Regions from separate parts of the Rothia sp. P13129 genome, predicted to be linked through region 1. Evidence: riboswitches for the same ligand, from Rfam matches in the RefSeq annotation. Region 1 holds a riboswitch; the other holds the start of a gene.
What was found. Region 1 has a riboswitch for S-adenosylmethionine ahead of metX (homoserine O-acetyltransferase MetX). Riboswitches for the same ligand answer to the same signal wherever they lie in the genome.
Positions count from the first base shown of each region.

Region 2: it holds a riboswitch for S-adenosylmethionine, as region 1 does, so the genes downstream of both, ACN081_RS04835 (LLM class flavin-dependent oxidoreductase) here and metX (homoserine O-acetyltransferase MetX) in region 1, are expected to answer to the same signal.

Region 1 covers NZ_JBLXYA010000007.1:105-3,771, reverse strand. Annotated here, with positions in the region: gene metX (homoserine O-acetyltransferase MetX) at 33-1,127, opposite strand; SAM riboswitch class IV at 1,244-1,363, opposite strand; gene ACN081_RS05790 (S9 family peptidase) at 1,532-3,667, shown strand, end outside.
Region 2 covers NZ_JBLXYA010000005.1:34,747-62,079, reverse strand. Annotated here, with positions in the region: gene treC (alpha,alpha-phosphotrehalase) at 1-701, opposite strand, end outside; gene treR (trehalose operon repressor) at 740-1,465, opposite strand; gene ilvD (dihydroxy-acid dehydratase) at 1,845-3,707, shown strand; gene ACN081_RS04900 (putative quinol monooxygenase) at 3,823-4,113, opposite strand; gene ACN081_RS04895 (putative quinol monooxygenase) at 4,186-4,494, opposite strand; gene ACN081_RS04890 (RNase H family protein) at 5,152-6,348, shown strand; gene ACN081_RS04885 (trans-sulfuration enzyme family protein) at 6,527-7,660, shown strand; gene ACN081_RS04880 (transporter substrate-binding domain-containing protein) at 7,707-8,522, shown strand; gene ACN081_RS04875 (amino acid ABC transporter permease) at 8,526-9,200, shown strand; gene ACN081_RS04870 (amino acid ABC transporter ATP-binding protein) at 9,193-9,942, shown strand; gene ACN081_RS04865 (O-acetylhomoserine aminocarboxypropyltransferase/cysteine synthase family protein) at 10,114-11,490, shown strand; gene ACN081_RS04860 (CoA-binding protein) at 11,490-11,993, shown strand; gene ACN081_RS04855 (glycerophosphodiester phosphodiesterase) at 12,719-14,347, shown strand; gene ACN081_RS04850 (trimeric intracellular cation channel family protein) at 14,459-15,226, opposite strand; gene ACN081_RS04845 (hypothetical protein) at 15,388-16,029, opposite strand; gene ACN081_RS04840 (AMP-binding protein) at 16,154-18,262, opposite strand; SAM riboswitch class I at 18,268-18,356, opposite strand; SAM riboswitch class IV at 18,532-18,644, shown strand; gene ACN081_RS04835 (LLM class flavin-dependent oxidoreductase) at 18,743-20,239, shown strand; gene cls (cardiolipin synthase) at 20,319-21,818, opposite strand; gene ACN081_RS04825 (phosphoglycerate dehydrogenase) at 22,012-22,971, shown strand; gene ACN081_RS04820 (ABC transporter family substrate-binding protein) at 23,430-25,178, shown strand; gene ACN081_RS04815 (ABC transporter permease) at 25,331-26,863, shown strand; gene ACN081_RS04810 (ABC transporter permease) at 26,860-27,333, shown strand, end outside.

The sequences.
Region 1 (3,667 bases):
GGCGATGCCGGGTTTGTTTCTTTTTCGTGTTGTTAGTGGGTTTTTCTGCCTTGTTTTAGAGCTGGTTCTAGGATTTTTTGTAGTTGTTTTGTTTCTAGGAGGAATCCGTCGTGTCCAGCTGGAGAGTAGATAGCTTGTGCTTGTACCGGTTGGGGCAAGGCGCGGGCTAGTTCATGTGATTGTTCTGGGTAGAAGAGTCTGTCATTGTGCACGTAGGCGATGGTCCATGTGCATTGGCTTCGTTGCAGTGTTTGGTGTAATGTTCCACGATTTCGGGTGATGTCGTGGCTCATGAGTATTTCGTTAATGCTGAGGTAGCTATTTGCGTCAAAACGTTGCACGAGTTTATGCGCGTGGTAGTCCATATATGATTCCACGCTGTATTGTGTACTGTTTTGTGTTTGTTGTGTGCGTCCGAATCGGGTGTGGAGTTCTTCTGAGGTTCGGTAGGTGATATGTGCGATGCGTCGAGCTATCCCTAGTCCTTGGCTGGGAGGTTGTTTATCGTAGTAGTCGCCTCCGTAGAAGTGTTGGTCGCTGCGGATAGCAAGGTTTTGTGCTTGTGCCCAGGCTAGTTGTTCTGCGGTGGTGTATGCGCCGGAGGCGATGACGGCGCAGTGACGTACGTTTTCGGGGTAGGTGATGGCCCATTCTAAGGCTCGTGCTCCTCCGAGGGATCCTCCTATAACATGTGCCCATTGTGTGATGCCGAGTGCTTCTGCTAGATGTTTTTCGGCGTGTACGGTGTCTCGTACGGTGAGTCTTGGGAAGGATGACCCCCATGGTTGTGGGGGTTGTTTGTGTGGGTGTGTGCTGTGTGCTCCGGTGCTTCCGTTACAGCCTCCGAGAATATTCGGTGCTACGACAAAGTAGGTGTTTGTGTCGATGGTTTTTCCTGCTCCAACGAGCTCTTCCCACCAGCCGTAAGTAGTGTTGTGTTCGTTGTGGGCGACGTGGGTGTCTCCTGTTAGGGCATGTAAGATGAGCACGGCGTTGTCTTTGTGTTTGTTGAGGTTTCCCCATGTTTCGTAGGCGATAGTTGCGTTGGGTAGTGTGTGCCCTGATTCTAGGGGTAGTGTCTCGATGGTTGTGTGGTGTTGGTAAGTGAGTGTTGTTGGGGTACTCATAGATGCTCCAATAACTATTGTTGTAGTAGATTGGGGCTGTATCTGCACTGTTGTTTCCTCTAGTGTGTTGCCTGTTTGGTGTGCAGGCTCTTATGTTGAGGAGGTAGTGCGTACTGCTCCCGCGCTTGCACCGTCTAAGAGTGTTTTTCTGGTGCCGGGTCTGTCTCAGTGGCACCCCGCCGCGAGTGGAGGGTTGCCGGCTAATAAGCTGAGTCTTGGTATTAGCGCTCTTGACCGTATTGTTATCGTATCTGAGTGGTTTGTTGTGGGTCGAGCCGTTTCTTCTTCTTTACGTTCTCATGCGGTAGTTTGTCTTGTTTCGTCATATTTTGTCTTTAGAATAGTTCTCATGTCGCGTTGTTTTAAGGGCGCATTATCTATTTTTCTTTTCGGAGGTACATTTCATGTCTCAAGCACCTGTTACGAAGCGTGTGGAGTCTTCACGTGTTCATCATGGCGATACGTTTATTGACCATTATGAGTGGCTTCGTGCTAAGGACGATTCTGAGGTGGTGGAGTACCTCAATACAGAAAATGCTTATACAGAGCAGTCCACTCAGTCACAGCAAGCACTTCGTGAAAGTATTTTTCAGGAGATTAAGGAGCGTACCTTAGAGACGGATCTTTCTGTTCCTTCTCGCCATGGAGATTGGTGGTATTTTTCGCGGACGATTGAGGGTGAACAGTACCCTGTATTTTGTCGTGTGCCTGCTTTGGTAGACGGTGGTGAGGTGGAGATGTTTTCTCCTCCGCAGGTTCAGGCGGGTGTTCCTCTTGATCAAGAGCAGGTCATTCTTGATTGTAATGAGTTTGCACGAGAGTTGCCGTTCTTTTCTCTTGGGTCTTTTTCGCCTTCGTTAGATGGTTCTTTGTTGAGCTTTGGTGTTGATGATTCTGGCGATGAACGCTATACCCAGTATTTCTTAGATTTAGAGACATTGACTCTTTCAGAGGAGACTTTGCCCGGCATTTTTAGTGGCGCATATTTGACTCCTGATGCATCAACCCTTATTTATTCTCTTGTCGATGAGTCATGGCGCCCATATGAGATACGGGCTCACTGTATTGGTGCGGGGGAAGAAGATTGTGTTCTTTTCACCGAGCATGACAATGCGATGTGGCTTAGCAGCGCTCTTTCTGCTGACCGGACTCATATCGTTATTACGTCATTTTCTTCTGAGTTTTCGGAGGTTCGTTTAGTTCCGCTTCAAGATATGTCGGCTGAGCCTTTGTTGGTTATTGGTAAGAAGCATCGTGTGCAATACGGTGTTGAGCCTATTCGTATTGATGGTGTGCCTTATGTTCTCATCATGCATGATGCTGACGCTCTTAACTCAGAAATTGTGCTTGCCCCTTATCCAACGTCTCAGCCTTTTGAGCAGTACCGTCAGTTATGGCTTAAAGTTATGCCTCATCGTTCTGAGGTGCGTATTGAGGGGTTTGATTTTTCGTCAACTCATCTTGTGGTGACGGCTCGTGAGAATACGACGGTACGAGTTTTTCTTGCCGATTTAGACCGTTTGCGCGCCTTGTTGCGTTCGCAGTCGAATGCGGGGGTTGTTTTTAGTGAGCCGACCGGTTTTGTGGAGGAAATTTATACGACTGGTGTTTCTCATGTTTCTATTGATTCGCCGGTCATTCGTATTTCGTACACGTCGTGGGTGACTCCCCCTCGAATTTATGACTATTTTCCGCGTACTCAGGAGCTTATTCTTCGCCGTGAGACCCCCGTATTAGGCGATTATCATGCTGAGGATTATCAGGCGTATCGCATGTGGGCACCTGCCCGTGATGGTGCGATGATTCCTATTTCTGTTATTCATCGTGCTGATCTTGATTTGTCTCAGCAGCATCCCGTGTTCCAGTATGGTTATGGTTCCTATGAGGTGTCGATAGATCCTTATTTCTCTATAGCGAGGTTGTCGCTTCTAGATCGTGGCGTGATTTATGTGGTGGCGCATATTCGTGGTGGTGGCGAGATGGGACGCCAGTGGTATCAAGATGGTAAGAAACTTCAGAAGAAGAATACTTTTACTGATTTTGTTGATGTTACGGAGTTCTTAGGGCAACGCCCGTGGGTTGATCAGAAGAAGATTGCTATTTCTGGTGCTTCTGCTGGTGGTTTGCTCATTGGTGCGGTTCTGAATCTTGCTCCCGAGAAGTATTGTGCTGCTATCGCAGGTGTTCCGTTTGTGGATGCGTTGACGACTATTCTTGATCCAGATCTTCCGTTGTCTGCTTTGGAGTGGGAGGAATGGGGTAACCCTATTGAGGATGCCGAAGTATACGAGTATATGAAGTCTTATTCTCCATACGAGAATATCCGTCACGTCAAGTATCCACCGATTGTTGCAGTGACGAGTTTTAACGATACTCGTGTGTTATATGTTGAGCCGGCTAAGTGGGTAGCTCAGCTACGTGAGAGTATCTCTGCTGATTCGGCTACTCCCCTGTTGAAGATTGAGATGGATGGTGGGCACGGTGGCGGTTCAGGCCGTTACACTGCGTGGCGTGATATTGCGTGGGAGTACGCTTTTGCG
Region 2 (27,333 bases), on a different contig from region 1:
TGTAGCTCTTTGACCCATGAATGAACGTGTGGGGTATCGGTGTAGAGTGTCTTATCCACGACACCAGCTGGTGCGTCGCAGAGCTGTTTATCTTTGCCGATGACGTTGAGTACGTCAAAGCGTAATCCTCGTACTCCTTTGTTGAGCCAAAAGTTGACGATGTTAAAGAGTTCTTCACGCACATTAGGGTTGTGCCAGTTGAGGTCTGCTTGGGTTTTATCATAGAGGTGCAGATAGTAGAGACCGGTTTTTCCAAAGGGTTCCCATGCTGGTCCACCAAATTTAGATTCCCAGTTGGTCGGTAGCGAACCGTCTTGTTGTGGTGCTTGGATGTAAAAGTAGTCGTGGTATTTTTTCTCTCCAGCGAGTGCTTTTTGAAACCACGGGTGTTCAGTTGATACGTGGTTGAGCACCATATCAAACATGACGTCAATATTGTGTGCTTTGAGTTTTTGGATGAGTTCTTCAACATCGTCCATGGTGCCCATGTTTGGGTCGATATTGTAGTAGTCGGAGATGTCGTATCCGTTATCGTGTTGTGGGGAGACGAAGAACGGGTTAAACCACACCATATCGATTCCTAATGACGCGATATAGGGTATTTTTTCGATAATTCCGCGGATATCTCCGATACCGTCGCCGTTACTATCGTAAAAAGATTTTGGGTATATCTGATAGATGGTGCGTTCTGTCCACGGCATAGTTAGTGGTATGGCGAGGGTCGCCTACTCCTTAGCGGTTAGTGGTGGAATCGTTGTCGGCGTGCAAAGTCTTGGTACACAAATTTATCGGCACGGTGGCGTGATTCGGTGAATTGGAATGTTGTGGTGTCTTCAAGGCTTGTGACCGTTGTGGTAACACCGACGTATTCTCCGGCGGCTAGGTTCAGGCGTTCGCGGTCGTCAATGGTTGCCGGTTCGATTTTGATTTGTTTACTGGCATAAGAGATAGCAAGCCCTAATGTGTCTTCAAGGTAGGTGAAGAGGGATTCTTCTGCAACGTTGCGCGGAATGCTCGGCACTACCGAACACAGAATATAGTTTCGGTCAATAATGGAGGGTTCCCCATCAATATAGTGCACGGTTTCGAGGTAGTGATAGGGGCCGGCGGGGAATGATGGGGTAATAGACTCAAAGATATGTGGAGGGTGGTGTACTTTTTCGCCGCACGATATAACTTTGCTAGAGAAGCTAAAACCGCTGATATTCGCAAGTTCTTGGTAACTGGCGATAAAGGATACTGGAAGCGCATATTGGGGTCGGTTAATGACGATAGACCCTTTACCCATAACTTTTTGAATGTATCCTCGGTTGGTCAATAACGCTAAGGCTTTACGGGCGGTTTCGCGTGAAACGCCGTAATGTTCTGTGAGCTGTTTTTCGCTGGGTAGGAGGGAGCCTACCGAGTAGGTGCCGTTATCAATCTTTGTTGACAGGTCTTGATAAACGCGCTCATATTTTCCCATCGATTACCTCTTCATGGTGTGTATGCGTCAAAAACTGCTACTGGCACTCACATTAAAAGGTGGGAAGGGCATAGCTATGAGTGCTTGGCAGTACAGCACAAGTCTAGGGGCGCTTTATAAGAGTGTCTATGTGTTAACAAAGCGTTACGCATTTTGGGGAACATGAGATTTTTTGACGTATTTTTTTCATTTTAACGCAATATTATGCTATAGGTACGGACAACTGGAGAGGTGCTGTATCCTCAACACATACTGGAAGACAAAATTGGCGCAGCAATATTCTCGGAATATGAATACTTCACGGGTAGAAATTGAATGAGGACCTAGAAGCAGGCGTACACTTGAGGACAGTCACCACAGAACATAAGGAAGAATAGTTATGCCGGAATTACGTTCACGTACTTCGACTCACGGTCGTAACATGGCTGGAGCGCGCGCACTATGGCGAGCTACCGGAATGGGCGACGAAGACTTCGGAAAACCAATTATTGCTATCGCAAACTCCTTCACACAATTCGTTCCAGGGCATGTCCACCTCAAAAATATGGGACAACTCGTCGCCGGAGCTATCGAAGAAGCCGGCGCTGTCGCAAAAGAGTTCAACACTATTGCTGTAGATGATGGAATTGCCATGGGACATGATGGAATGCTCTATTCCCTTCCCTCACGAGACCTCATCGCAGACTCCGTAGAATACATGGTTAACGCGCACCGAGCAGATGCCCTTGTCTGTATCTCTAACTGCGACAAAATCACCCCCGGAATGCTCCTTGCAGCAATGCGCCTGAACATCCCTACAATTTTTGTCTCCGGCGGACCGATGGAATCAGGCGAAGGAATCGAAGACATCGTAGAACACCGTCTCGACCTCGTCGATGCTATGGTCATGGCTGTTGACGAATCAGTCTCCGATGAAGCTCTCGCCCAAATCGAAAAGAATGCTTGCCCCACCTGCGGGTCTTGTGCCGGTATGTTTACCGCAAACTCCATGAACTGCCTCAACGAAGCCATCGGACTAGCATTACCCGGTAACGGCACCACTCTTGCGACTCAAATTGCTCGTAAAGAGCTCTTCCTCAACGCCGGAAAAACCATCGTTGAACTCACCAAACGCTACTATGAACAAGACGATGACTCCGTTCTACCGCGCTCTATTGCCACCAAAGAAGCTTTCGAAAACGCTATGGCATTAGACGTTGCTATGGGTGGTTCAACCAACACCGTCTTACATATTCTTGCTATTGCCCACGAAGCAGAAGTGGACTTCACCCTCGACGATATTGACGCTATCTCACGGCGTGTCCCGTGCTTAGCAAAAGTAGCCCCAAACTCCACCAAATACCATATTGAGCATGTTCACCGTGCTGGAGGAATTCCTGCTCTCTTAGGTGAGCTCTATCGTGCTGGGCTACTGAACACCGATGTTCATTCTGTTCATTCTGACTCTCTAGAACAATGGCTTAACACATGGGATATTCGTTCAGGAAAAGCAAGTGAACAAGCGCAAGAACTTTTCAAAGCTGCACCTGGTGGCGTCCGCACAACAGTAGCATTTTCTACCGCAAATCAATACGAATCTCTCGAGTACGATGCGCAGAACGGGTGTATTCGCTCTGTTGAACACGCGTACACCAAAGACGGTGGACTTGCTGTACTACGTGGCAATATCGCCCAAGATGGAGCCATTATCAAATCTGCTGGCATTGATGAAGAACTTTTCCACTTTATTGGTAGAGCCTTTGTCGTTGAATCTCAGGATGAAGCAGTACGAGAAATTCTTTCAAAGAATGTTCAAGCCGGCGATATCGTGGTCATTCAATATGAAGGCCCTAAGGGCGGCCCCGGTATGCAAGAAATGCTCTACCCCACCTCGTATCTTAAAGGTCTTGGATTAGGAAAAACCTGTGCCCTTATCACAGACGGAAGATTCTCTGGCGGCACATCGGGTATCTCTATCGGACATGTTTCTCCTGAAGCTGCAGCAGGTGGAGCGATTGGGCTAGTGGAAACAGGCGACGAAATTGAGATTGACGTTTCTCGTCGCATTTTGCGTGTTAATCTTTCGGACGAGGTTCTTGAACAGCGTCGCGCTCGCAAGGGTGCTGTTCCGTGGAAGCCTTCAAAACTGCGAGAGCGTCGCGTATCAAAGGCGCTTCGCGCCTATGGCATGATGGCTGCTTCTGCTGATAAGGGTGGTGTGCGTATTCTTCCGCCGGAGTATAGTGACGAGACTTCTGTCTAAAAAATATTTTTAGCTCAACATAAAGGGGTGGGGTGGCACAGACATAATATCTGTGCCACCCCACCCTTACTCTCTGTTCTTTCATCGTTGAAAGGGACAGATGAGTGTTGAGCTTTTAGAAGTCGTAAACGCTGACCTGTAGGGGCTCTGCGAGATATTCTTCCCACTGACCAACAGCGGTGGTGAAGTGTTCTTTGCCCATGTGCTCTTTGAGTGCGTCATGAGATTCCCAGCGTTCGATGAATGCGTATTCGCCTTCGGTGCCTTCTTCTGAGAGAGTTCCAAAATCGTAGCTGACGAGTCCGTTATCGTTGGAGCGTGTTGCTTCTACGAGGGCTTGTGCAGATTTTTCGAAGGCTTCGATAGATTCTGCTTTGATGGATACTTTGGCAAAAACACCAATCATGGTTTTGCTCCTAACATGAGAATGGTTGGGATGTGGCTCATATTATGTGGTGTATTTAGAGCCTAACAGTAGTTAGGACGCTGTGGGAAGCTCATAGATAGTAATTTGCATGGGAGATGCAAGAAGGTGCTGGCATTGTTGGTCAGCTTTTTTGAAGTGCTCAGTATCCATATGAGTTTCGAGGTCTTCGATGGATTCCCAACGTTCGATAAACGCGTATTCGCGGTGTTCTGCTGGTTGTTCGTCGGTGGTGAGCGACCCAAAGTTATAGCTGACCATACCTTGTTCTTTTTGAGCTTTGTCAACAAGGTGCTGTGCTATTTTTTCAAATTCTTGGGCATAGCGGGTTTTGATGATTGCTTGTGCGTACACGCCGATCATGATGCTCCTTAGGTATATGGGTGTTTTGGTTCCTTGTGTGTGGGGTATCAACCTATCACCGCTTGAGGCTGATGACGAGGGGTGTATCAGCACGTGGGACATTCCATGATAGCTGTCTGAGGATGTTCTGTCTTTTTGCCCTTGGAGAGAAAAAGTGTTGATTCGTTCACATAGAAAAGATATAAAAGATATATATGGGATAACTGTTTTGAAAGAACGTTAGGGGTAGAAATATGGTTATATACTCTGTCGTATCTAAGGTACAAGTTGCTGCTCTAGATTTTCATAAGAGCAGTTTATGCGACGTTCTTTTCGCAGTTTTTTAGGTCTTCATCGTGCGTACGCGCCTGTTGTGAGTACACGCGCAGTGCTGAGGAAATAGCTGATAGACATGACGCAGCTAGGTGTAGATGGTAACAGCACATGACGATAGCGTGATGACTCAACCACCTGATGAGAAATCTCAATAGTGAGAGTGTATCTGCTGGTACCCACCTTAAATCTTGAGTAATTTTTCGGACACCTGCGTAGTGTTTTATCAGTAAAAGTCCAAGCAAGCGTCATCAGAACATGACGAAGAGGATCTAACGGGCCCTATTGATGGTATTAGGCCAGATATTTAATGATGGAACATTCCAATTTGAGGAGGTGGAGAAGATGAAAATATCGCCAGCACATATTAAAAAAACTACGCTTACATGGGAAGCACCAGACTATACATCCTCGTATCCAGAAGGGTTTATGGATATAGGGGTGGCTGTTATTGCGGTTTTGATGGAATCGGTACAGGAAAAAGGGCGATGTTATACGGGGCTATCATGTCTCATGTTTGTCTCCCGTGAGAACGGTGACCGCGAAATGATTGAGGTTGAGCCGATTACGGATTCTTGTTCTCATTCACTTCTAGAACCGTGCTCTGATGCGCATGTTCGTATGATTGGCCGAGTCATTCTTAAATGTTGGGAACATATTCCTGATTTATATAAGAACAATCTGGTGACGGTAACTGCTCACCCGTACTATGTGAAGCTTCTTTTTCAACAGTTTCCAACCTTGCGTACCATTATGCAGTATCGTCCTATTGATAAATTATTAAACCCTCAAGATCCATATTCTTTGGGGGAGTTGCATATCCGTTTGACCAGTGACGATGATCGAAAAATTGTGGATGAGCATCTTCAATGTGCTACTGAGTTAGCTCATGCAGAAAAAGAGAAAGATCAACAGAAACGTCCGGTAGAAGATTTGCCTGTGTATGAGGTTTTTACGGACTGTTCTTTTCGTTCAACGAATAACAAACAATATTCTCGTGGTGGGCGCATGGGTATTGGTGGTGTCAGTGAGGAAGGGTTTTATTTTCACTTGCACTATGATGCGATAAATATTATGACTGGTGAGCTGTCTGCTATGTTGGCGGCATTTAATATTTTCTATCACCCTGGACGACAGCTCGTTATTCACACTGATTCAGTGGGTGCGTTGACGTTTGTTCTGCGGCTTGCTCATAATCGTTGGTCTTTTGAGAATTGGGTTAACGAGGGTGTTCAAGACGCTTTAGTGGTTGCTGAGATGACAAAACTTACTGAGGCGATTCGTGATCGACGTGTTGTGGTGAGACATATTCCTGGGCATTCTGGTCATCGTTTTCAAGAGTCTTCGGATTCTGTATCAAAAATGCACCGCCATTTTCCGGGGCAGGTGGTTGCTAAGGGGAATGTGAACGCGTTCAATCAGCGGTGTGAGTCAATTATTGTGGCATTGACTGAGTGCGATAGGGCTGTGCGTTTGGAATGTCCTTCATGGGTTCAGATTCGCCCGTCTTTTATTCATGCGCGGAACCGTTTCTGGCGCTAATTGAAGGAAAAGAAAATAAATACCTTTGAGGGAATATTTTTTATCATCTATAAAAACGCTTGTGACTAGGATAAATTACTTTCGTAACAATTGCGTCATAAAAACTCGTCAATTTGACTGCTGAGGATATAGGCTAGTTCTCACAAAGATAACGCACGCCTACACCTCAGGAGAAAACATGGCAGGGTTTACCACACGAGCAATACATGCTGTACATGACCTTGAAAAAAACGCCATAGTTCCTCCTATCTATCTGGCCTCCACCTTCATACAGCCTAGTGACGGAACACCGGGAGAATACGAATATCAGCGCGGCTCAAACCCCACCAGAACCGCCGTAGAAACCACACTGGCACAGCTTGAAAACGCACAATACAGCTATGTCTACTCTTCCGGAATGGGAGCAAGCTCAGCGGCACTAGGACTCGTACGCAACGGCGAAACACTCCTCATGGGAATGCCCAGCTACGGCGGAAATTATCGCTTCGCCACTATAGAGCTTCCCAAACGCGGAGCACACGTCAAATTTATCGCAGACTTCTCCACCCTCTCTGACGCAGACTTCTCAGACAATGTCACCATGGTGTTCCTCGAAACACCTACCAACCCCACCCTCAAAGTCAGCGACATTGCACGCATTAGCGAGATTGCACACCGAAACAACGCCATCGTCGTCGTAGACAACACCTTTCTTACCCCCTACTTGCAACGCCCCCTCGAACTCGGTGCCGATATCACCGTACAATCAGCCACAAAATATCTTGCTGGGCACGCTGACCTCCTCGGTGGAGTCGCCTCGACCAATAACCCTGAGCTAGCTGAAGAACTTCACAAAGCGCAACTCATTCTTGGTGGAATACTTCCACCAACAGACTCATACCGTCTACTCCAAAACGTTAAAACTCTCGGACTACGCCTAGACCGCCAACAAGACAACGCCCAACGCCTGATTCAAGCAATAGAAAAACACCCCGCCGTAGAGCGCGTCCTCTACCCCGGCTCAGCAAGTGCAGAAGAAGCAAGTATTCAATCTCAACAAGCACAAGGTCAAGGCGCAGTGTTCTCCTTCATCCTTGCAGAAGGACACGATATACAAAAATTCATTGAAGCCCTCAATATCTTCAGCTTTGCTGTAAGCCTTGGCGGTATTGAATCTCTTGTATGTCTACCTGCAACAATGACTCAAGGCGCTTACACCCAAGAACACCTTGACATGTTTGGAGTGCACCCACGGCTTATCCGAGTAGCCGTAGGAATCGAAGATTACGAAGACCTGCTCGAAGACTTCACCACAGCACTCAACGCATCCTAAAATTTCTATCCCATATAAAAATCAACAACACCGTGAGGAATACCCCATGAAAACCACCTTGAACAGACGCTCTGCCATTGCCCTGACCGGAGCCCTCAGCCTAGCCGGACTACTCTCCGCATGCTCATCCTCCCAACCGGCACAAAAAACCAACCGTCTGGAACAGATTAAAGAACGAGGCACTATCCGCATCGGTATGGAAGGAACCTACCGCCCCTGGAATTACCACGATGAATCCGGAAACCTCGTCGGCATGGAAAAAGAAATCGGAGACCTCATCGCCCAAGACCTAGGTGTTAAAGCAGAATATGTTGAATCACTCTGGGACTCGCTCATCGCAGGAGTAGATGCAGACCGCTACGACATCGTCATCAACAATGTTTCCCCAACAGAAGAACGACAGAAAAAATACGACTTTTCTACCACCTATGTTCGTTCAGAAGGCAAAGTAGCTGTTCTTGACTCCTCAGAACTACGCAACATCTCTGACATTCCAGGGCATACCGCAGCCTCATCTGAGACCTCAAACTTCCGTACACTCCTAGAAGCTGCCGGAGCGCAAATCGTCACCGTTACCGGCTTTGATGAGGCTATCGAACAAGTCCTCTCCGGACGTGTAGATTGCTGCGGTAATGATGCTGTCACCTTCCAAATCTACAAACAACAGCACCCCGAAGCGCCTATTCGACTTCTTGACGGGCAACTCGGCGGAACCTCAGAAGCTGCAATTCTCATGCCTAAGGACCAGCCAGAACTCAAAAAAGCTATTGACGACTCCTTAGAACGTCACCTGACCAATGGCGACATCAAAGCCATCTACGAAAAATACGTGGGTATAGACCTTACCCCTAAAAACTCATAAATTATGGACCAATTTTTAAATCTCTGGACAGAATCCTTACCTCAACTACTCATCGCAACCATTCAAGTCACCATCCCATTAGCAGTTGTTTCCTTCATTCTTGCACTGCTTATTGGGTTGGTGGCAACCGCCCTAAGAACACATCGCTTCTTCCTTCTCCAATGGATGTCACGAGGATACGTATGGTTCTTTCGAGGGACACCGCTGCTTGTTCAGCTGTTCCTCATCTTCTATGGTCTACCTAAAATAGGAATCACTTTTGACCCGTGGACGGCAGCCATCGTCGCTTTAAGCCTAAATACTGGCGCCTATGTTGCAGAAACATTTAGAGCAGCGGTGGCATCTATTCCACGTGGGCAATTTGAAGCAGCACAAACGCTGAACTTCACACGTCAACAAACATTACGACATGTTGTTATTCCTCAAGCTACACGTATTGCTTTACCGCCATTAGGTAATGACCTCATTGACTTGGTGAAAGGTACTTCACTTGTTTCAACCATCTCTTTGATTGATCTTTTCCAAGCAGGAAAACAAGTAGCGGCGCGAACCTTTGAACCCTTAGCAATGTATGTTGAGGTTGCACTGATATACCTCATTATTTTTACCGCTCTTTCTGCGGTGCAAAGAGTCCTCGAAAAACGTAGTAGCCGGTACATTAGGAGTTCCCATGCTTAGTGTCAAAAACATCTCAAAAAGTTTCGGGGAACAGACCATCCTCAAAAACCTCTCTTTCGATGTGCATGATGGTGAAACTACCGTCATCCTAGGTCCTTCTGGTTCTGGTAAATCAACGTTGCTACGCTGTTTGAATCTTCTTGAAACACCAGAAGAAGGAACGCTAACAATCGGTTCTGATACGGTTAGCCTGAATGAAAACCTTGAGGTAGAAGATATCCGCCGGATTCGTTCACACTCTGCGATGGTCTTTCAACAATTCAACCTTTTTGCTCATTACACGGCACTCAAAAATGTGGCGTTAGCCCCCGTACTCAACGGCACGATGACCGCTGAAAAAGCTGAAGCTCTTGCCTATGAGCTATTGGAAAAAGTGGGGATGAAGCACCGTGCTGACGCTTACCCTGATCATCTCTCGGGAGGTCAACAACAACGTGTAGCTATTGCGCGTGCTTTAGCTGTCAGCCCGGATTATCTACTTTTTGATGAGCCAACAAGTGCCTTAGACCCTGAACTAGAAGCCGAAGTGATTAGAGTCCTGATTGCTTTGGCGCGAGAAAACCGCTCTCTGGTAGTGGTGACGCATAATATGGCGTTTGCACAGAAAGTTGCAGATCGTATTATCTTCTTAGACCAAGGAGAAATAGTGTATGAGGGCGCCCCGTCTGGGTTCTTCAACTCAAGCTCGGAGCGTATCCAAAAGTTCTTAAATATTTATGACACTGCCGACTACCACATCTAAAAGATGTGCCAGCGGGCGGTCATCATGTAACTTTTGATGATAAAAACTCAATAAAACGCAATATCAGCAATGTGCCGTCACGATGGTGCATTGCTGATGTGTATCAGCCAAGATAGGGGTACGTTTTGTGACGGGTTGACCCGTCAGTACTACATCATTTGAGGAGATACCGTGGCTGAACACATCTTTGGTTTTCGCACTCGCGCCCTCCACGCCGGAGCTACCCCTGACGCGATTCACGGGGCACGTGCCGTACCGATTTACCAGACAAGCTCTTTTGTTTTTGATGATGCACAAGATGCCGCCAACCTTTTTTCTCTCCAAAAATACGGCAATATCTATTCACGTCTTGGAAACCCTACTGTTGCTGCTTTAGAAGAACGTATCGCTTCGCTTGAGGGTGGTATTGGCGCTGTTGCAACAGCTTCTGGAATGGCAGCCGAGTTCATTACCTTTGCGGCTCTTTGCCAAAGCGGAGACCATATTGTTGCCTCATCCCAACTATATGGTGGGACGATTACTCAGCTTGATGTCTCTTTACGAAGATTCGGTATTGATACGACTTTTGTGTCAGGCACAGACCCCGAAGATTTTAAGAGGGCGATTCGTCCCGAGACGAAAGCTGTTTATACAGAAATTGTTGCTAATCCTTCTGGAGAAATAGCTGACCTTGAAGGCCTTGCTGATGTTGCACACTCTCATGACATTCCTTTAGTGGTGGATGCAACGTTATCGACGCCGTATCTGATTCGTCCACTAGAACATGGTGCCGATATTGTGATTCACTCAATGACGAAATTTCTTGGTGGCCACGGTACAACTTTGGGCGGTATTGTGGTGGAATCTGGCCGTTTCAATTGGGCTAATGGAAAATTTCCTACAATGACAGAACCCATTCCCTCTTATAACAACATCTCATGGTGGGGCAACTTCGGTGAATATGGATTCTTGACGAAACTACGCTCAGAACAATTACGCGATTTTGGTCCTTCTCTAAGTCCTCAATCAGCATTTAACTTGCTTCAAGGCGTTGAAACTTTAGCTCAGCGGATGGATGCGCACCTTGAGAATACTCAGGGTCTTGTTCAATGGCTTGATGAAGACGCCCGTATTCGCTATATCAATTATGCTGGCCTTCCTGAGCACCCTCATTATGAGAGGGCACAGAAACTTCTGCCTTTAGGGGTTGGGTCTGTGTTTTCCTTTGGTGTTGTTGCAGGCGTTGGAGAATCTGCTCGTGAAGTTGGTGCGCGCTTTATTGAGAATCTTCAGTTAGCTTCACATTTAGCGAATATTGGTGATGCAAAAACTCTTGTATTGCATCCTGCATCAACAACTCATCAGCAGCTCAGCGCGGAGCAACTTGACGCTGCTGGGGTAGGGGAGGATTTGATTCGTATTTCTGTGGGGTTAGAAGATCTTGACGACATTGTATGGGACTTAGATCAGGCGTTGAGCGCCGCAACGGGTAAAGACCATCATGGAGCAAAGATTCTGCAAGCCCAAGAATCATTATCACAGGGTAACTCTGCTCAGGAGGTGCGTTAATGTTGACGAAACGTACATGGCAAGCGCCATCTGCTGTGCAACGTTTAGGGATTCTTCGTCGTAGCCGTAGTATCGCGATTGTTGGTATGAGCGATAAAGTTTCACGCTCATCATATTTTGTGGCAACGTATTTGCAGTCTTCTGCCGATTACCAGCTCTTTTTTGTGAACCCCCTGTTGGCGCAGAAAGGGAAACAGGTGTTAGGGCAGAAAGTGTATGCTACTTTGGCGGATTTGCCTGAAGCTCCTGATATTGTTGATATTTTTCGCCGCCATGAGGATCTTCCTGATGTGGTGCGTGAAGCGATTGCGGTCGGCGCTCAAACCGTGTGGATGCAATTAGGTTTGTGGAATGAAGAAGCCGCCGAGATTGCCCAGCAGGCTGGATTGCATGTGGTGATGGACCGGTGTATCAAAATTGAGCATGCCCGTTTTCATGGGGGTCTGCATCTTGCCGGTTTTAATACTGGTGTGGTCAGTTCACGCCGTCACATAATGGCATAGTTTTCTTGAGATACATAAAAGACTCATGTTCCTTCTTGCGTTGAGGAGCATGAGTCTTTTATGCTTGTTGTTTCTTACGCGATGGAAGATGCTGACATGACCTTCCCCAAAGTACGTCAGCACCTTCCTGCGTAGATGTGAACTACCGATTCTCTTCCCCAAGAAAACCTCTGAGAATAATTCTTATCATGATTCTCATACGTGGTATGTCCACAGATGATTACCGCAAGAAGCGGTCGCAAATATTTAAATATTTGACGTTAGAGATTATACGGTAATTGTTCTCTAGAGTATCTCGACACGATGACGAATATCATTATTAATTGAACTTTAAATCAATGACGTCGCAGGTCAGCTCAAAAATAAAGATTTTTAAAATAGTGAAACTTTTTTGCAGAGTGTTGTCTGAAGTATCTACGATGTATTATCGTGATTTCAGTTTTGACAGCTTTCATGATGAACTCTAAAACTGAAAATTTTTCTTTGGAAACCATTGGTAAAATAAAAAAGTTTTGAGAATCAAAAACGTAACTCTGTGTTTTTCTCAAAAGAATCCTTACCGTAATCAGGGAAAAACCTGAACTAGAAAAACATCACGAGATAAAACTCATCAAGACCATTATCTGAGAGAATAATCTTTCCAGATACCGTATCTGGTAAAAACTAACTGACCACACTACCCTTATATCTAAGGGCCCTATAACCCCATATTTTAGAAAGTCTCCATGTCGATACCACAACATTCTCATGGCTTATCCCGTCGAACCGCACTCCGCTGGGTAGCCGGAGCCACCACAACACTCGGACTCAGCGCAGCCACAACAACAGCCTACGCAGAAGAACAGAACCACACCGCAGAAGAACAACCACAACCCACACTCGTTGAACAGTTCCTCTCACAAGAACAATTCGTCATAGCCCACCGTGGGGCAGGAGACGTCAACCCTGAACACAGCGCCTACGCCTATCAACAAGCCATCCTCAAAGGCGCTCAAGCTGTAGAAATATCAGTGCGTACCACCGCCGATGGAGAACTCGTCTGTATGCACGACAACGCACTACGCCGCACCACCACCGAAAAAACAGGGTACGTCAGCACCAGTACCCTCGCCGAAGTCAAACGCCCCCTCATCGATATGAGAGACTTCCTCGGACCTAACACACCCCTCGTGCACATCACCACCCTCGAAGAAGCCCTCGGTGTCATCCTCGCCACCGAAGCTGGTGGCCCCTACCAATCCGTAGGCGGCTCCGCTGTTCTCTTCATCGAAGCAAAAGACTCTGCCGGACAACCCAAGTTACTAGAACTCCTAACTGCCCGCGGGATGCAAGACCAAGTCGTCATTAAAATGTTTCGCAACGGCAAAGGCGGATTCGACGGCGACAACGGCTTCATTCGGTACGCAAAAGAAGCAGGGTTCACCACATGGTGCTACTTCGACGCACACGATTCTTTCGAAGACATCGCACAATTAGCATCATCAGATAACGTCGACATGCTGGGAGTGCCCTTCTTCGAAACCGTCATCGGACGTACCGAAGACTCCATGAGCGACGAAAAAATATCACAAATTATCAACCTCGGAAAACCCGTTATCGTCTGGGAAACTCACCGTCGTTGGGTACAAGAACATTTTGCGTCCCTAGGTGTTCGCGGATTCATGTCGCCAGACCCCTTCTGGCTCAGCGGAAGAACCACAAGCCCCAACCTTGCCCTAGAACAAGGCCGACGACTACACGGCATGCTACCGGCTGGACAACAAGACGTTGTGAACCTACCCTGCTGGGAAAACGGTGAACTCGTCCATCAACAAGCCTATGATGACTCTATCCTTCTAGGCCCATTAGCTCACCGCACATCCACCGCTGATAGTTACGTCATCAACTTCACAATGCAGTGGAAAGACGCACTCCCCACCACCACCTGGCAATACGGTTATCTTGCCTTCGGGCGAGAAGACGATTCAGCCTTTGGTATCGCCGCAAAATTCGACACCACCAACCCCCGTGGCGGCGGATACGTTCTAGCTATCCGCCCCGGTGCATCTGTCATGGACGAAAACGGCTCGTACCTCTCAGGAGACGTGGTTCAATTACTACGTGTTGACGCTGGATCATCAGACTTGACGCCACTGGTCACGCTACGCCCTCGTAAACCTTTTGTTGCCGGTGAAGATATTCGCGGCAAAATTATCGTCCGACCATCAAACATCATTATTGATGTTGCGGGGGCACGTTCTACACCCATCGCCGACACCTCCTACCGTGGGCCTTATGTTCATTTTGGGCGTTATCAAGATGCCGCACACGGCGGAGCGCTCGCTTTGAGTAACGTCGTCACCTACAAAATTTAGGGATATTGACGGCTAAAACCTCTTACCATCCACAACACCTCAACCCTATGTAGAACCCCGCAGACTAGCTGCGGGGTTCTACACGTATCACCGTTAAAAACAGGTATGTCATTACTTGTGTGATGTTCTTTTGACCTGACTCATCGGAATAACTTCTAAATTCTCGGTAAGAGGATTCCCCGGTGTCCAGCCTTCACCAGCAATCGTGTGAGTCTCAGGTTTTTTACGTCTGAAACGTGGTCGAGGAACAGAAAGTTTGACAGGCTCCGGCAACTGCCAACGCCTCGTGTGCGCAAGAAGACCAAACACTAGACACGAAATAATTGATATTCCCATCCCAATATTAGGAGAAGAAAAAAGTGTCGTACATAGAGCAGTCTCTGCCGCGCCAACAACCGCTACTGTCGCATAGAGAGAATTACCTCCCAAGATAGCTGGAACACGGTTGACCATCATATCTCGCAATACACCACCGCCCACCGCGGTCACCACACCGAGGGCAATAGCCGGAAGCCAATGAAGCCCAATGCCTAAAGATTTAATAGTTCCTGTAGCGGCCCAACAACCCATACCCAGAAAATCCACAACAACTAAAACACGGTTAGCCCAACGACTCCCCAAATCGATACAGTACGCCAACAATGCTGAGATGAGGGCACCAGCCCAATACGCAGAATCAGTCAATGCAACGGGTAACCCAGTATTAAGAAGAACATCACGGATTAGCCCTCCACCCATACCAGAGAGCACCGCTAAGAGGATAAAACCTACAACATCAAAACGGAATGCGCGAGCAACTGCGCCACCGAGCAAACCATTAGCAACAACTGCTGCTACATCGACCACTCTAAAGAGCACGCTTGGATCCCATACCTGCATACGCATGCCTCTTTCTGATGTTTCATATCGATAGAATGACTTCAATAAATACCGATACATGCTACAGCATGTACAGACCACCAGTACAGGTGGTATACGGCGAGAAGGCGACTCACCACGTATGGTAAGCCGCCCTCTTCTATCATCAAAATTATTGAGGATTATTCGCTACTCTTAGCAGAATCTTTGTCATGAGAAGTATGAGAGAAGAAATGATGGAATTTCTCTTTAACCTCTTCATGCTTCTCGTGAGCTTTCTGGCGGAACTCTTCACGCTTCTGCTCGTGAAGTTCTTTCTGAGCTTGTTTCTCAAGCTCTTTACGAGCCTTCTCCGCCTGCAAAATAGAGGCCTGAACTTCAGCAACACTATCTCGCTGAACATCTACCGCGCCAAGACCTTGCAGATATTTATCAAGAAGATCATCTGATTCTTGAGCCAGAAGAACAAGTACTGTTCCATCCACTGCTAGAGAACGAGTGACTTTATCAAATAGTCTTGCTTCCTTAACCGCACCAGTGGAATCAATCATGGAGCCTGCTAATGCTCCAGCACCACCGTAAAGGAGAAGCCCAATTGGGCCACCCCACATACCGATAGCGGCACCAATAATTCCGCCGAAAGCCCAGTTGCTTTGAACAGAAGAATCATAGTTAAAACCGTCTTTGGCTGTAACTTTTCCGTTCTCTACAACAACAACTCCACCCACTAAAACGCGGTACGTTGGGGCATTAGAACGAAGCTCAGATAGCGCCTTATACGCAATAGCATCATCTTCAAAGCGGATAGTAAGGATATTTTCCATGATAGTACCTTTCGTAGATGTCCTACTATGCAAGATTCTAACCATACGAATAATAAGGAAACAATAGTGTGATGTTATTGAGTGAATACGTACCCTAAAATAACCACGAATTTTTTACCCAGTCTTATGAGCACGCCAAAACCTGAGCGATATCCCGCAACACCTCATCATTTTGCAAAGACGACGTATCTCCTAGAGGTTTCCCCTCATACAACTGAGACAACAAACGACGAGTAATCTTCCCTGAACGAGTCTTAGGAATCTCAGCAACCGCCACCACATCTTTAGGCTTTGCAATAGGTCCAATCTCAGAACGAATATGCAACTCCAATACCTCACGTAGCTCAGAAGAAGACCACGCCTTACCCTCATCACTAAGCGTCACAAAAGCTACTGCTTGATGCCCCGTCAACTCATCCTCAATAGGACAAACACCAGCCTCAACCACAGCCTCATGACGCACTAAAGCTGACTCAATTTCAATTGTCGAAAGACGATGACCCGAAATATTAATAACATCATCAATCCTGCCCAGAATATAAATATCCCCGTCCTCATCTTGCTTTGCGCCATCTCCAGCTAAAAACCAGCCACGCTCCCCATAATGTCTCCAATAAGAATCAAGATAACGCTGAGGATTTTTCCACACAGTACGAGCCATCGAAGGGCCCACTTTATCAACCACAATGAACCCTTGAGCCCCCGTCTGAACCGGCTCACCGCGCTCATCAACAACACGCACAGAAACCCCCGGAATAGCACGAGTAGCAGAACCTGGTTTGACAGCTATACCTGGAGTACCCTGCTCAAAAGTTCCCTCAGGCGCAAACTGAGGATCATGCGGGCGAGGAGAACAGATCGTTGAACCCGTCTCAGACTGCCACCACGTATCAATAAAGGAAGCACGACCAGAACCAATATGCTCACGTAACCAATACCAAGCTTGTGGATTAATCGACTCACCCACAGAACCCAAAAGACGAACCGACGAAAAATCATACTTTCCCGACTCTGGGCCATGCGGGAAAGCCCCCATCAACGAACGAATCAACGTTGGTGCCGTGTAATAGTTTGTGACACCATAGCGTTCAATCACTTCAAAATGCCGTTCAAAAGTAGGAGTATCAGGTGTACCTTCAAAAATTACTTGACTCACGCCATTGACCAACGGCCCATATATCTCATAAGTATGAGCTGTCACCCACGCCAAATCGGCTGTGCACCAATGAACAGTATCCGCAACTTTTTGCCGATCATTACAAGTAGCTAACTCATCAGGACGAAGCACACCATCAGCATCAACAACATCAGGCAACAAATCATAAAGTAACGCATGAGAATACGCCGTCTGCGTCAAATACCCGCCCATAGTATGAACAAGACCCTTAGGTCGGCCCGTTGTCCCCGACGTATAAATAATAAATAACGGATCTTCAGCATCATGCAATGAATAATCATGCGTATCTGGAACACCCTCAATCAAATCGTGAAACCAAACATCTCGCCCCAAACACCACGGAACACGCTGTCTTTCCTGCTCGGTAGCTGAGGTACGGTTCACCACCACCACATGCTCAATATTATTCTCAGACGAACACGCCTCATCCGCTATCGACTTGACCGGAACAACCTTACCCCGACGATTCTGACCATCAGTTGTAATTAATACCTTGGCACCAGTATCCTCTACCCGAAACTTCAAAGCCTCCGCCGAAAAACCGCCAAAAACAAGAGAATGAATCGCCCCAATACGCGCACAGGCAAGAGCAAAAATAATAGTTTCAGGAATCACCGGCAAATAAACAACAACACGATCACCCTTAACCACACCCAAACGCTCTAAACCATGTGCCGCCTGAGCCACACGGCGTTGCAACTGAGCATAAGTGATAGCTTCACGATCACCAGGTTCACCCTCAAAGAAAAGCGCAACCTTATCGCCAAAACCTTGCTCTACATGCCTATCCACACAGTTATAGGCAACGTTGAGCTGACCACCCTCAAACCACTTAATCGTTGGAACAGAAAATTCTTGAACACCATCTTCACGAACGTCTACCAAACGAGGAGGAATAAACTCATGCGTTTTATCCTCATCCCATAGCTTCCCCCAACTAAGACGTTCTCGAGCCTGCCTTGCCCAAAAATCAATACGTTCTTGATCCGAAACATCTGCCGGATTCTGCACCTGATTTCGAGGGTCTGAATAAGAAAAAGACGAACAATACGACATAGATACTCCCATCGTTTCTGGCATTAGCACCACCGCATAAGCGAGGTTGCTGCGACGTCTTAGAGCCAGGTCTCTCAGTCGCTCTGGATGGTTTAGACGAGTTCTACCGTAATACCTTCCGTACACATTCATCTAGACGTTACTTTCCATTGCCAGCAGATGAACACATCACGTTGCATAGAGTCATATTCCTTAGCGAACGTCACCCACCGCAATAAACACTGAAGCTCTTGGGTGCCAAGAAGAACTTTTTATAAGCTAAACCCAGCGATCACGAGTTCCAACGTCAAGCTCTGGCTTGTTGGACGGCAACCCTCTTCCCGTAGCGGGGTGCCCCAGATGAAGATCCGGCTCAAAATAATCACAACGGCAAATACGGCGCCTATGCGTCGGGCATATCAACACCGAAAAATATGGTTCTCAATATGCCACGCCTCATAGAGGAGTGCCCTCTCCTCTAAGAACGCAAAGGAAAAACTTATGGCAACTCATACCGCCACGACAGAACAACCCACTACGACACCGTCTTCTTCTAAAAAACGTATCGTTGTCAACGCGTTTGATATGACCACAACAAGCCACCAAAGCTTCGGATTATGGCGTCATCCGCGCTCGCGAGCCGATGAATATAACACCATTAAATATTGGACAGATTTAGCTCAAGTATGCGAAAAAGGGCTTTTTGACGCGGTCTTTATCGCTGATGTGGTGGGCGTATACGACGTATATAAGGATTCTGTTGCACCCGTACTTCGTGATGGTGCACAGGTGCCGGTAGGTGATCCGTTCTTACAGATTTCGGCGATGGCAGCGGTCACGGAACATCTTGGTTTTGGAGTGACAGCTGCCGTGACCTATAACCAGCCTTATACTTTGGCTCGTTCTTATGCAACGTTAGATCATTTAACGGGTGGTCGTGTTGGTTTTAACGTGGTGACTTCTTATCTTCAATCTGCGGCAGAGAATCAGGGGCTTGCCGGTCAGATTGAGCATGATGAACGATACGAAATTGCTGACGAATTTCTCGACGTCTGTTATAAGTTATGGGAAGGCTCTTGGGAAGACGGAGCGGTGCTACGTGACCGTCAGCGCGGAATTTTTGCAGATCCTGAGAAAATTCATCCTATTTTGCATCAAGGCAAGTATTTTCAAGTTCCTGGAATTTCTTTGACCGAGCCGTCTGTTCAGCGTACTCCCGTAATTTTTCAGGCTGGTGCGTCTTCTCGCGGTCAGGCTTTTTCTGGAAAACATGCCGAAGCGATTTTCATTTCTGCTTTACGTCCAGATTTGACCAGGCATGTGACCTCTCGTATCCGTGATGAGGCTGAGCGTTCCGGACGCCGTCGTGATGACGTGAAGATTCTTGCCATGCTTTCGGTGGTAGTTGATGAAACTGACGAGAAGGCACAGCAGAAGTATCAGGATTATGTGAAATATGTGGATATAGAGTCTTCTCAAGGAATTGTTGGTGGCTGGTCTGGTGTTGATCTTTCACTATTTGATGAGGACGAGATTCTTGAGTATGTCAAGACGGAGTCCATCCAATCCTTTTTGACGCCTTTTACTTTGCAGTCTCAGACGAAGAAGTGGACTCGTGCTGATATTGCTCGTCATTGCGCTATTGGTGGTATGGGCGATGTGATTATTGGTTCTGCTCAGACTGTTGCTGATGAGTTGGAACGCTGGATTGATGAGGGTGATTTAGACGGTATTAACCTTGCGTACCATGTTTCGCCTGGTTCTTTTGAGGATTTTGTGGAGTTTGTTGTTCCTGAGCTTCAAAAGCGGGGCCGGTATCGTACGGAGTATGAGGGGCATACATTGCGTGAGAATCTTTTTGGTGTGGGGCATACACGTGTGAATGAGCGTCATCCTGCGGCAGCATATCGTGGCGCTTTTGCTGGTGGTCCTAACGCTGCTGACACTCCTGCCCGTCAGTTTTTGAGCTTGGCTCAGAATCAGGCAGAGCGTTTATAAGAGTTTTTCTTCTGCTCATGATTCGCCGTGTGAGGGTTCTCTTTGGTGTAAGGGGTATATCAGAGAGAACCCTCATCTTTTAAAGGAGCGATGACCAGAGCCTACAGATATTTTCTACGACCTTGATACGGTTGGGGCGGGCAACCCATTCGTCGTATCGGAGGGTTTTGCATTGAGAGATGTATTCTTCAGAGATACTTTCTAACTCTTTAACCATTCCTGTATCAACGATGAAGGTGGATACTTCGAGGTTGAGCGCAAATGAGCGCGGATCCATGTTGGATGAGCCGATGAACGTGAGGTGGTCGTCTACAAACATGTATTTTGAGTGCAATACGGTTGGCCCGGGGTATTGTTTGATGGTGACTCCGGCATGGAGAAGTTTCTCGTAGTAGGAGCGTTGAGCCATGTTGGGTAGGAACTGGTCTCCTTTTTCGCAGACGATGAGGGTGACATCAATTTTTGATAGTGCTGCGTTGGTGAGTGCTTGTAAGAGTGTTTCTTCTGGGACGAAGTAGGGGGAGCAGACGACGATGCGTCGTTCTGCATTGTAAATGAGGTAGTTGATGAGGCGTAGATTGTTTTCCGTTTCGAATCCGGGGCCCGATGGAACAATTTGTGCCAACATTCCGCTGTGCACACGGGGAATAGCTGTTTCGATTTCGTTCAGTGGTAGTTCTCGTGTTTCGGAGTACCAGTCTGAGATGAAGACGGCGTTAAGTTCTTCAACAACGGGTCCTGTGCATGAGAATGTAAGGTCTTGCCAGACGAGTCCTTTTTTGAGGTTGGCAGGTAGATTGTAGGAACGGTCGATAGCGTTTTGTGAGCCGGAGAATGCGATACGACCGTCAACAATGACGATTTTGCGGTGGTTACGCAGGTCTGGTCGTTGCCATTTACCTTGGAATGGTTTCAAGGGCAACATGAGCTGCCAGTTGATTCCGGAGTCATCAAGGAGTTTGCAGAGTTTTTTCCAATTGGGGTATTTTCGAGAGCCCCAATGGTCGATCATGATTTTGACCAGTACTCCGCGTTGGTGTGCTGCAAGAAGCGCATCCCATAGCGGTTTGGTGGTGTTGTCGTAGGCGGCAATATAAAACTCGAAGTGTACGTATCGTTCTGCCCGGTTGATTTCTTCTGTCATCTGTCGGATAGCTTGGTGGTTATCTTTGATGAGTGTGAAAGTGTTGCCACCGACGAGGGGGAGCGCTCCGAGCTTGTAGTTGAGGTTCGCTGCTACTCGTGCTGGTTCAGGGAGTTCTCCATGGGATCCGAGGACGGAACGGGATTCTTCATCAGCATTTTTGGATGCGAGTATCTCTTTCATCATGTCGTTGATGGTGCGTTGTCGGATTCTTCGGTGTCGTGGTAGTCGGGAAGATCCAAAGAGCAAGAAGGCAACAAACCCGATATATGGGACGAGGAATATTGCCATGAGCCAGCCGAGAGCAACCACGGGTTTGCGGTTATAGGGTAGCCAACAGATTGCGATAATACGCAAGGTGATATCGAGGATGAAGAGTGTTAACGCTAACCACGTAGGTAGATGGGCTAGTCCAAAGATGTTAAGAGGGTCCACGAGATTTATTTTATAGAAAGTTTTTCAGAGGAGAAGAGTGTATTTTCTTATATTTCTTCGAGGGTATGTGTGTTGGGTGGATGTATTTGTCGTAATTTGGGTGTTGATATTTTTATTCTGTGTGCTCTAGGACATAATCTAAGAAGAGTGCCTTAGGGCATGTTTAATGTTCTCGTGATATGGAAGATTTGATATGAAAATCCTTGCTCCTACTATTATTCCTTTGGACGCTCAGAAGCTTGGTCTTCAGGCAGAAGATACGCTAGTTTCTTATGACCCTACTGAGCTTTTACCTGCAGAGCACTATGATGCCGATGTCATGATTAGCTGGGGTAATACTAATGAACAGTTGCAAGATGCAGCGAAGAATTTATCTCAGGTGAAGTTGGTTCAGGCTCTTCTTGCTGGGCCTGACCAGGCTCGTGCAGCTGGTTTCCGTGATGAAGCGGTTATCTGTTCTGGTATTGGCTTGCATTCTTTGACCGTTGCTGAGCATGCGCTGGCTTTGACATTAAATTTTGTGCGTTTCTTGCCGTTGCTTTCTGAGGAGCAAGATAATTCTCGTTGGGCGGGGGAGTTAGGTGGTCCTCAGGAGCTTCATCCTGCGGATAAAGTCACAACTCTTTTGGGCGCTCGTGTTTTGATTTGGGGTTTTGGATCTATCGGTCAGAGCACAGCCCGCTTATTTCAGGCCTTTGGTGCTCAGGTGCAGGGTGTGGCGCGTTCTGCTGGTGAACGAGCTGGTTTCCCCGTGATTGCTGTTGATGATATTGAACAGTACTTGCCTCAGACTGATATTTTGGTGATGATTCTTCCGGCTGCTGCTGAGACGGAGAATGCGTTGAACGAACAGCGTTTGGCGTTGTTGCCTTCTCGTGCATTTGTGGTGAATGTTGGTCGCGGTGTCACTGTTGATGAGGATGCGTTGATTGCGGCGTTGGAGAGCGGTGCTATTGCTGGTGCTGCGGTTGATGTGGTGAAGCAAGAGCCTTTGCCTTCGGATTCTCCTCTATGGGGTACGAAGAATTTGGTGATTACTCCTCATTCGGCGGGTGGACGTCCGGTGAATCCTGAGGAGCTGATTGCGCATAATCTTTGTGCTGTGCGTGCTGAGGCTAGTGGCGAAACTGCTGATTATCGTAATAAGATGTAAGGTTTGCTGTATGAAGCCGGTGGGGTGTTTCCTCGCCGGCTTCTGTGTTTTAAGTGTCCACTATGTGTACACCACGCCTGTTTGTATGTTAATTCCATATTATTTTTTGGGCTTGGAGAGGGTGTTAAACGGCACTTAAAAAGAACATAAATCTTTTACGAAGAAAATAACTAATTATTGATGTAACCCATATAAAACCTAGTCAAGTGATATTTATTGGTTTGATTATTTAGGGTTAAAGAGGGTTGCTTGTGTTTGGTAATAAAAATTTTACCTTTATTTAGCTTTTTCTCATCATATGAATAAAGATTCGTTTTAGGGTATCTTCATGTACAACTGGTTAAGTTTTGTTTACAATGAAACTTACATGTGTTTCCAGTCACTTAGGTTGCCTGTCGTTCATCTACGATGAGCTCTGGTAGTCGCACACAACATCTCATATTGAAAAAGGAGAAGGAATGCGCATTTCACGTAGATCCTCCATCATCGGCTTTGCAGCCGTATCCGCTCTTGCACTATCCTCTTGTGCAAGCACCGGAAACAACGCAAGCTCATCTTCCGGGGATAAGGGTTCAAAATCTGTCTCAATGGCAATCGTGAACACCTTCAGCTCCCTCAATAGCAATTCTGCTGACGGTAACGTCGACACCAACGGCATGATTGCTAACATGACCACCTCCGGTTTCTACTCCATCAACAATAAGCTTGAGGTTGTACATAACGACTGGTTCGGAACCTATGAGGAATCCGATAAAGGCGACGGCATGGAAGTTAAGTACACCGTTAAAGACGACATGAAGTGGTCTGACGGTAACGAAATCGGTGAAGGCGACCTCCTCTTGGCATGGGCTGTTCTTTCCGGACACTTCGATGACTCCGAAAAAGACCTCACCTACTTCTCCTATGCTGGCGACACCGCTGGTCTAGGCAATGCTGGTGTTCCCGTTCTTTCTGACAACGGAAAGACCATTACCTTCACCTACCCACAGAAATTTGCTGACTGGGAGGTTGCATACGACATAGTCGCTACCCCCGCTCACGTTGTAGCTAAACTCGCAGGCATGGACGAAGATAAGCTCGTAGAGGTTATCAAGAACGCTAAGCCCGGTGAAGAGAACGCAGACCTACGTAAAATCGCAGACGCATGGAACACCGGCTTCAACACCACCACCATGCCAAGCGAAGACCTCATTGTATGCAACGGCCCATACAAGCTTGACGCTGTTGTCGAAAACCAGTCTGTTACCCTCGTAGCAAACGAAAACTACCAAGGTCCTAAGAAGCCTGCTATCTCCGAAATTACCCTCAAGATTCTTCCCGATGCTGCAGCTCAGATTCAGGCATTGAAGAACGGTGACGTGGACGTTATCACTCCGCAGGCATCTATTGATACTGTCTCTCAGGCTAAGGCTTTGGACAACGCAGAAACTCACGTTGCTCCAGACCTCTCCTACGATCACCTCGACTTGAACTTCCACTCTGATGTCTTCAAAGACGAGAACGTTCGTAAAGCATTCTTGCTCACCATCCCTCGTCAGGACGTTGTTGACAAGCTCATCAAGCCTATGCAGCCAGACGCAGTAGTTCTTAACTCCGAACTATTCGTTGTATCTCAGGGCAAAGCATACGAAGAAGCTGTTAAGCAGAACAACTCCAGCGAATACCCCACTACCGACCCTGAAGCAAACATTGCTAAGGCTAAAGAACTTCTCAACGGTGCAACACCTACCGTGAAGATTCTTTACAACAACAAGAACAGCAACCGCGAAAATACCTTCCAGATGATTAAAGAAGCAGCTGGTAAGGCAGGCTTCAAGGTTGAATCTCTTGGCTCTGAGCAGTGGGCTAGCGAACTTTCTAAGGGCCCAGAAGGCTACTACGACGCTTCTATCTTCGGTTGGGTTTCCCCTGGCGTAGGCCACGAATCCCTCGGACAGATCTTCGCAACCGACGGCGGATCTAACTTCACCGGTTACTCCAACGCAACCGTTGACGAAGACGCTAAGAAAGTGATGAGCACCGTCGATAACGCAGAGATCCAGAAGGTTCTCATCCAAGCTGACGGCGAGCTCTTCAAAGACGGCTACGGCCTACCTCTCTTCCAGAGCCCAAGCCTTGTTGCTTACAACAAGTCCATTTCAGGTATCGATCCTAAACCAGGTCAGTACCCTGCAACCTGGAACATCGTTGACTGGGATATCAAGTAATAAAAGCACAACTATCCCAGGTGCAGCGTTCCTTGTATAGCGCTCAGCACTGAGTGCTATACGCCAACGGCGGCGTGGATGCTCATCTTTTTGGGCATCCACGCCGTGCGTTTAAACTCTCCCCACATTGACTCACCCCTTCAGGAATCATCATGTTGACCTATACCGTGAGGAGACTAATAACAGCGGTCTTTATCCTACTTGCCGCTTCCTTTCTAGTCTTTACACTCACCGCTCTGTCTGGCGATCCTTTGGCAGAGCTACGTACCAGTAACAGCCCTAACAAAGACCTTCTTATCGCTCAGCGTACTGAAGCGCTGAACCTCGATAAGCCAATTCCTGTCCGTTACGTTCTATGGATTACTGGCGTCTCCAAGTGCCTTATCGGACAATGTGACTTCGGAACAAACCTCTCGGGTACGCCCGTTACACAGTTACTCTCAAACGCTATCTACCAAACACTAATTTTGGTTCTTGCTGCCACCGTCCTAGCAATTCTTATCGGTATCAGCCTAGGTATCGTTTCAGCATTACGCCAGTACTCAGGACTTGACTACACCATTACCTTTGCAAGCTTCCTGTTCTTCTCCTTGCCATCTTTCTGGATTGCAGTACTACTCAAAGAAATCCTCGCGATTGGCTTCAACGACTTCCTTGCCGACCCGCAAGTATCTTTGATGAGCAACCTGCTCATCTCTCTCGTTGCCGGACTCTTCTGGTACTCAGCCTCCTACGGAAAACTCAAAACACGTATCAGCCTCGGCGTCTTCGGTGCCGTGCTGACCTTCGGCATCATTTTCTTCGTCTCCGTAACCGACTGGTTCTTGCACCCCGGACTAGGCATTCCATTCCTAGCAGTACTTGGACTACTCTGCGCATACGTTATGACAATTCTTGTCTCCGGCATTAGAAACCGCCGTGCCCTCTATAGCGGTATTGCAGCAGTAGCACTAGGACTTATCGTTTACTTCCCGCTTCAGACACTTCTCAACCAAGCAACATTCTTGATGGTCTTCATCATCGCCGTGTGCTTTACCTTGCTCGGTGTCGGATTCGGCTTTGTCGCTGGCGGATACGACCGCGGACAAAATATGCGAGTAGGCGGACTAACCGCTTTCCTCATGGCACTGTTAATCTTCACAGACCGCTTCATGCAAGCATGGCCGGACTACATCAGTAACTCCCGTATCCGTGGACGCCCCATTCCCACCGCAAATGCGTCAACCGCAAACCTTACCGGTGACTTCTGGATTCTTAACCTTGACACCATGACGCACATCTTGCTTCCGACCGTTGCACTAACGCTCATCTCGTTAGCAAGCTACTCTCGCTACTCTCGTGCATCCATGCTCGAAATCATGAACCAAGACTACATCCGCACAGCACGTGCTAAAGGTGTCTCCGAACGTGGCGTTGTCATGAAGCACGCTTTCCGGAATGCGCTCATTCCTCTAGCAACCATCGTCGCCTTGGACTTCGGCTCTATTATCGGTGGCGCAGCAATTACCGAACGTATCTTCGCATTCAAAGGTATGGGAACACTATTCCTTGACGGTCTTGCTCAAGTCGACCCTAACCCCGTCATGGGCGTATTCATCGTGACCGCAATTATGGCGCTTGTCTTCAACCTCATTGCAGACCTCGTCTACTCAATCCTCGACCCGCGAGTAAGGGTGAAAGCATGACAACTAAAAACGTTGATTTTAATGCTGGTAAAGAACCGACAACCGAAACTGCAGCACTACGCGAAGTTGAGGCAAGCATCGACATCACCCAGCGCGAAACCTTGGGAAAAACTCAGGGACAAATTGTTCGTAAACGCTTCTTCGGTAACACCGGTGCTGTCGTTTCACTCATCATCATTATCGGTATCTTGCTCCTTTCTTGGTCTTCACTTGGAATCGGACCAATCCCCGGATGGTGGAATACCGGATACACCGACATGCACCCTATCGTCAATGGTGCAGCTCCTAGCTCCGAACATTGGTTCGGTCAGGACGCTACCGGCCGCGACCTTTTCGCAATGACGATGCGCGGCATCCAAAACACCTTCCTTGTTGTGATGATTATTAGCATCCTTGCTGGTGTTATCGGTGTAGTGCTTGGCGGACTCGCCGGTTACTATCGTGGTTGGGTTGAAGCCATTATCATGCGC